2 regions of the Exiguobacterium sp. NPDC077395 genome follow, and region 1 is predicted to be linked to the other one. Evidence: riboswitches for the same ligand, from Rfam matches in the RefSeq annotation. Region 1 holds a riboswitch; the other holds the start of a gene.

What was found. Region 1 has a riboswitch for S-adenosylmethionine ahead of ACQKD4_RS06295 (aminotransferase class I/II-fold pyridoxal phosphate-dependent enzyme). Riboswitches for the same ligand answer to the same signal wherever they lie in the genome.
Region 2: linked by a shared signal. The riboswitch ahead of metK (methionine adenosyltransferase) and the one ahead of ACQKD4_RS06295 (aminotransferase class I/II-fold pyridoxal phosphate-dependent enzyme) in region 1 are both predicted to bind S-adenosylmethionine.

Annotation. Positions count from the first base shown of each region.
Region 1 covers NZ_JBNNHU010000001.1:1,221,475-1,225,222, forward strand. The annotation lists gene ACQKD4_RS06285 (MDR family MFS transporter) at 1-877, opposite strand, end outside; gene ACQKD4_RS06290 (AI-2E family transporter) at 1,147-2,247, opposite strand; SAM riboswitch class I at 2,406-2,505, shown strand; gene ACQKD4_RS06295 (aminotransferase class I/II-fold pyridoxal phosphate-dependent enzyme) at 2,584-3,748, shown strand, end outside.
Region 2 covers NZ_JBNNHU010000001.1:795,404-799,151, forward strand. The annotation lists gene pckA (phosphoenolpyruvate carboxykinase (ATP)) at 1-1,230, opposite strand, end outside; SAM riboswitch class I at 1,553-1,672, shown strand; gene metK (methionine adenosyltransferase) at 1,805-3,013, shown strand; gene ACQKD4_RS04070 (hypothetical protein) at 3,057-3,578, opposite strand; gene ACQKD4_RS04075 (N-acetyltransferase family protein) at 3,743-3,748, shown strand, end outside.

The DNA.
Region 1 (3,748 bases):
TCCCAATCCCGAATACGGTAGCTCCAGCAAACATGACTTTCCCAAAAGGCTTATTCCCAAGCTTCGATGCAATCGGGAACTGGAAAAGAACGACGAGGATCCCGTTAAGTGCCAACAAGTAAGGGAATGGGTTTTGTTGATCTGTATACGTCGGGAGCGACTCTTTCAAAAAGAGCGGCAACATACTTTCGACGACCGAGAACCCCATTGATATGAATATACCCGCAAAGATAAAGATCAGAAACACGCGGTCGTTATAAAATACGCGCAACACTTCACGGTTGCTCGGGGTCTCATCTTCCGTGAACTCCGGCAACGACTCGTGAATAAATGCCCCAAGCACGAGGGCATATAATCCAAAGATGAAAGCAGCCGCAAAGAAAATGAGCTCCCTGTCGATAAACAGTACCGCACTCCCGAGAAGCGGTCCGAATGCGGCTCCGATGTTATGCCCCATTCGTAAGAGGCCGAACGCCTCGTTCATATGCTCGGGTTCCGTGACATCAGCGACCATTGCACTGGCAGCGGGGTGGAACAATGAATTGGTCAAGCCGAGCATGGCATTGAGTAAGAGCAACGGCCAAAACGAGTCGGCGAACGCAAAACCGATGAGGGCGAGCGCGTCACCAACGATGGCGATCATCATGATTGGTTTGCGTCCGTATAGATCAGCAAGCCGTCCCCCAATCATCGAGCCGAGGAGCGCCATGATTGGTCCCGTCGCCATGATGATTCCGACTTGAAGATAGCTGTCTAACTGGTCACTATAATAAAGGACTAAGAATGGGGCAATCATGAACATCATGATTCCCGTGATCGTTTCTCCTAAGAAACGTATCCAAATGTTGCGGTCGAGTTGCTTGAGTGATTGAAACATACAGGTCACCTGCTTTATTTAATTTTAGACACAAAAGGGACGTCATATGCATGAAGGCATACGACGTCCCACGTTGTTTATGCATGCCTAGTTAGGCAGGCGTCTTAGATATGAATCAATCGAAGAGGTGCCTGCCAATCAGTATGAACTTGAATGAATGGTTTCGAAGATACTACTGACATGGGAACCTCTCCTTTCTGTTAATTGTTGTTCTTCTCTTCAACTGTATGACACATTTCATCAATGTGTCAACAAATTATTGGGAGGATTTAGAGTAATTCATTTAAATTTTTTCGATTCAAACGATAATCAATCAGTCTAGACAAGACGACTTGAATCATCGCCGTGATCGGAACGCTCACAAACATGCCGACGAGACCGAATAGACTTCCTCCGATGATAATCGATGTGATGACCCAAAACGGAGTGATTCCGACGCTGTCACCCAAAATCTTCGGCCCGAGCCATAACCCGTCAAATTGCTGCAACAAGAAGATGAACAAGAGCACCAATACGGCGGTGAACGGATCATAGAAGTAAGTGATGATAAACGCTGGAATCATCCCCAGTAGCGGACCGACGTATGGGATAAAATTGAGCACCCCGACGATGACACCAAGAAGTAACGCGTATGGCGCCCCGATGATTAAGAGTCCGATGACAGCGAGAACACCGATGATCAGACAATCGAGTGATTTACCGATGATGTATCGTTTAAAAATGTAGTCCATCTCCTGAAAGATATCGATTGTCGTCTTCGCAGTGCCCACTGGTAAGAGCGCGTAGAGAAGGCGTTTGAACATGCGAGCGAAGACTTCTTTGTCTTTTAACAGATAGATGGAGATGACAATCCCAATCAAGAAGTTGATCAATGTCATCGTGAAACTAGAGACATAACTGACAGAAGAGAGGACGGCCGTCTCGACCCATCCGGAATAACGATCCTCGAAGCGTGCAAAATCAATCGCCTGGGCGATCGTCGCATTATAGTCTTTCAAGTAATTGTTTACATCACCTAAGAACGCATCGATTTGACGGATGTAGACGGGTAACTCCTCGATGAGTGATGAAAGACTCGAGTAGATCCGCGGGAACAACGTGACGACCGAGATCGCTAAAATCCCGATAAACGTGATATAGACGATGAGCAGACCTTGATATCGCTTCAAATGGAACCGTTCTTCAATATAAGAGAGTACGGTGTTGAGTAACAAAGCGATGGCAATCCCCATGATGATTGGGGTCAGTAACTGAAACGTGTACTGCAAAACACGTGAGATGGTATCCGGTTCACTGATGACCCGCCATAAGACGAGTAAAATCAGACCGATCACACTGAGTTTCCAAATAAGTTGACGATTAAGCTCCAATGCTCTATCCCCTCATACAAATATAATTTTTCTACTCTTTTACTATGAATGTTTTTTGAAAAGGATTCAATAGATGTTCACTTTGAAAAAAATGTTTGACACCGTTGGAAATGTCTGGTTAACTTAGGGACATACAAAAATTACATAGCGAATAACACTTTCTATCAAGAGAAGCGGAGGGACTGGCCCGATGAAGCTTCAGCAACAGATTGCAAAATACTGTGCTAATTCCAGCAAGGTGACCTTGAGAGATGGGAAGGTGGTTGACTACATACGTCTGTATTGAGCACCCCTTTCCTCAGAAAGGGGTGTTTTTTCGTATCAGGAGGAAGAATCATGGCAGACAGACGTTCACAATTATTAAAATCCTTACCGACGCAACACTTCGTCGGATTAGCAGAAGAGGTCGCAGCGGTAGAGGCAAGCGGGAAGAGCGTTATCCGACTCGGGCAAGGGACACCCGATTTACCGACACCCGCTCCAATCTGTGAGGCGCTCGAACGTGCCATCACGGACCCGACCACACACCAATACGGTCCATTTCGAGGACAGACCCGATTGAAAGAGGCGGTCGCATCATTTTACTCTCGTGAATATGGTGTCGAACTCGACCCGGAACGAGAAGTCGCCATCTTGATTGGTAGTAAATCAGGTTTGATCACACTCCCACAATGCCTTCTCGAACCAGGTGACGGGATTTTGCTCCCGAACCCGGGTTACCCGGATTACATCTCTGGAGCGAGGCTCGCAGGTGCGGAAATCATCGATTTGACGTTAAAAGAGGAACACGGCTTTCTTCCGGACTATTCAACACTCGACCCGTCCCACGCGAAACTCATGTATTTGAACTACCCGAGTAATCCGACTGGGGCTGTCGCGACGCCGGCATTCTTTGAAGAGACCGTCGCGTTTGCAAAGAAGCATGATGTGATGGTCGTCCACGATTTCGCTTATGGAAGCATTGGGTTCGACGGTTATGTTCCCCCGAGCTTTCTTCAGGCAGATGGTGCGAAAGAAATTGGAATTGAAGTATACACGATGTCGAAGGCGTTCAATATGTCGGGGTGGCGTGTCGCGTTCGCGGTCGGAAATGCCGATATTATTGAAGCCATCAACACGTATCAAGATCACGTCCACGTGTCTGTCTTCTCAGCCATTCAAGAGGCAGCGATTGTGGCGTTAGAATCTCCGCGCGACTTACGTGATGACCTAGCCTCACTTTACGAAACAAGACGAAACCGATTGATTAATGGGTTACGCCGGGCGGGGTGGGAGATTGAGGCACCGAAGGGTTCGTTCTTTGTATGGGCGAAAGTACCTGAGGGGGATGCAAAATCGTTCTCGACAAAGTTACTCCACGAGGCGGGTGTTGCCGTCACACCAGGCTACTTCTTCGGAACAGAGGGAGATCACCACATCCGTTTCGGTCTCGTATCGTCTGAACAGAAGATTGATGAAGCGGTAGAACGGATTGAGAGACTGTTTGCAGCCTATGAGGAGG
Region 2 (3,748 bases), 430 kb from region 1:
TTCAATCAATTTACCGAGCATATCCGCATAACGCTCTGGAGCGAGCGGAAGGAACGGTGAACCAAAGCAAGTCGAGAACGTCGCTTGTGGTTCTGTGACACCACGCTCTGTACCGGCAAGCTTAGACGTATAACCAGACAAGAAGTGGTACATCGCCTGTTCTTTCGTCAGTTTGCTGATTGGTGGCAAGACACCATATGCATCGGCCGTCAAAAAGACGATCGTATTCGGATGACCGGCACGTGATGGGAGCATCGCGTTGTCGATGAATTCGATCGGATATGCTGCACGCGTATTTTCAGTCAAGGAAATGTTCTTGTAGTCCGGCGTACGATCTTCATTCAATACGACGTTTTCAATCAATGAACCGAAACGGATTGCATCATAGATTTGTGGTTCGTTCTCACGCGACAAGTTGATCGTCTTCGCGTAGCAACCGCCTTCGATGTTGAAGACCCCATCCGGTGACCATCCGTGCTCATCGTCTCCGATTAAGTGGCGCTGTGGATCAGCTGAAAGTGTCGTCTTCCCAGTTCCCGACAACCCGAAGAAGAGTGCCGTTTCGTTTGCATCGTTGACGTTTGCCGAACAATGCATCGATAAGACGTTTTGCTCAGGTAACAAGAAGTTCATGACGGAGAAAATTGATTTTTTAATTTCGCCACCGTATTCTGTTCCCCCGATCAGAATCGTGCGCTTGGCGAATGAAACGAGAATGAATGTCTCTGAGTTCGTGCCATCTACTGCAGGGTCTGCTTTATAACTTGGTGCATAAATCACAGTGAACGGGTCGAACGCACCTTTCGTTGGCCATTCGCGTAAAAACAGCTGTTTTGCGAACAGACTATGCCATGCATATTCTGTAATGGCACGGACCGGTAACGTATAGTGCTCATCGGCACCAGCAGACGCTTCGAGGTAATAAAGTTTGTCTTTCTTTTCTAAATGGTTCAGTACTTTGTCGAGAAGTGCTGAAAACTTCTCTTCCGCGATCGGTTGGTTCACTTTTCCCCAATCGACAAGGTTGTTGCTGACTTCATCTTGGACGACGAATTTGTCTTTCGGTGACCGTCCGGTAAAAGCACCGGTGCTGACAGATAAAGCCCCGTCTTTTGTCAGTACACCTTCCCCATTTTGAATGGCTTCTTCCACCAGTTCTGGAACCGTCAAGTTCCGTTTCATGTCGGCACCATTAATTAATTCTTCGATTTTCAGGAGCGTTGTCGCCATCCTGAATCCCACCTTTCCCCTAAATAGATGTGGATGAAATCCGCATACTTCCGCGATTACGATTAATCAGTATGACATTTTTAATTATATGTGACACACTAATTAAACACAAGCGTTTCTTCTCTCTAAGTAAGCGCTTTCTTACAAAGACAGTTTATCACATTCTCTTATCACAAGGTGTTAAAAAACAGAAACGAATTTAAAAAATGTTTGACGATTCACAAACAGAAATGTTTTGCAAGTCAGTGAAAACTTTAACGAATTCGTCCGATTCCCTTGACATAATCGAGCGTCATTTATATGATGGTTTTCGTAACGGATACTCTTATTCTGAGCGGTGGAGGGAACAAGGCCCTACGAAGCCCAGCAACCGTCCGACATGAAGTCTTGTGCGGAAAAGGTGCTATCCTGAAGCGAAGCCATTAGCTTCGAACGATAAGAGGGTAAGGAAGAACGATTCAACCTTTCCCCATGTATGTCATCGGGGGAGGTTTTTTTCATTACCGTCCCAAAGCAACGCGTAAGGGGAACGAGTACCGTCCACATATCACCCTTATTATAGGAGGTTTTTTGAATGTCAAAATTGAACCGTCGACTTTTTACTTCAGAGTCGGTTACTGAAGGACATCCAGATAAAATTTGTGATCAGATCTCTGACTCGATTTTGGATGCCATTTTAGCGGAAGACCCGAATGCCCGTGTTGCGGCAGAAACGTCTGTCACAACGGGTCTTGTACTCGTAGCTGGTGAAATCACAACGTCAACTTACGTGGATATCCCGAAAGTTGTCCGTGAAACAATCCGTGAAATCGGATACACACGCGCGAAATATGGTTTCGATGCAGAAACATGTGCAGTCTTGACGTCGATTGACGAGCAATCAGTAGACATCGCACAAGGTGTTGACCAAGCTCTTGAAGCACGTGAAGGTCAGATGACTGAAGAGGAACTCGATGCAATCGGAGCAGGTGACCAAGGTCTCATGTTCGGATACGCGACAAACGAGACACCTGAACTCATGCCGCTTCCAATCTCATTGGCGCACAAATTATCACGTCGTCTTGCTGAAGTTCGTAAGAACGGTACGCTTGATTACCTCCGTCCGGATGGTAAGACGCAAGTAACGGTTGAGTACGATGAGGACAACAACCCTGTTCGCATCGACACGATTGTTATCTCGACACAACACGCAGAAGAGATCACACTCGAGCAAATTCAAGAAGACTTGAAAAAGTATGTCATCGAAGCAGTCATCCCGGCTGAACTCATCGATGCTGAAACAAAATACTTCATCAACCCGACTGGTCGCTTCGTAATCGGTGGACCACAAGGAGATGCAGGTCTTACAGGACGTAAAATCATCGTCGATACGTACGGTGGATACGCTCGTCACGGCGGTGGCGCATTCTCTGGTAAAGATCCTACAAAAGTTGACCGTTCAGCAGCATACGCAGCTCGTTATGTAGCGAAAAACATCGTTGCAGCAGGACTTGCGGATAAAGCAGAAGTTCAACTCGCTTACGCGATTGGGGTAGCACATCCAGTATCAATCGCTGTCGACACGTTCGGCACTGGTAAATTGAGCGAAACAGAGCTCGTTGAACTCGTTCGTGAGAACTTCGACCTCCGTCCAGCAGGCATCATCAAGATGCTTGACCTTCGTCGTCCAATCTACAAGCAAACAGCAGCTTACGGTCACTTCGGTCGTACAGATATCGAACTCCCATGGGAGCAAACAGATAAAGCAGCAGTTCTTGAAGAAGGCGCGAAGCGTTTCGCGTAATCAACAAAAACGACCTTTCCGCGGAAAGGTCGTTTTTTTATGTTCAAGTCGTTGGTGGTGTCTGTTTATTGTCATTCGATGACGAATCAGTTGAAGTGGTTTCTTGTCCAAGCGCGGTATCCTTCGCTTCGACGACTTTTTCACCGATGTCTTGTAAATCTGATTTGGCTTCTTGAGCCGTCTCGACGATTTTATTGACGTCTTCTTTGACCGTATCGACTTCTCCGACGACTTTTTCATATACGTTTTGGACGTCTGTGGAGACTTCCTGTATCTTGCCGGAAGCGGTCTTTACTTGTTCAATGACTTGAGATGCTTTCCCGGCTGGATCTTGCTTGACTTCATTCACGATGCCACCGACCGAAGATTTTGCATTCGTAAGCGATTGTTTCGTCTGCTCCCGATTCGAGGAGCTAAGTAAGGCGAGGAGACCACCGACGAGGGCACCGAGTAGCATCCCGGTCACAACGCTGATTTTTGGACCCCCTGCATCCAATTGATCAAATTGACGGTTCGGATTCTCTGTTTGTTCGATTTTCGGGTCATGCTCTAATTTTGGTTCCATGTTGTTCCACTCCTTCATGTGATTGGCATTGCTAGTCTTATACCCTAGTCGATTGCGGACATAACGTTTTCTTATGAATCGTCACGAAAAAGAAACGAATGGCAGGATAAAAACGTGACGATAGGGAATGATACAAATAGATTGGCCAAAAGGGGGAAGCTGTCATGAAC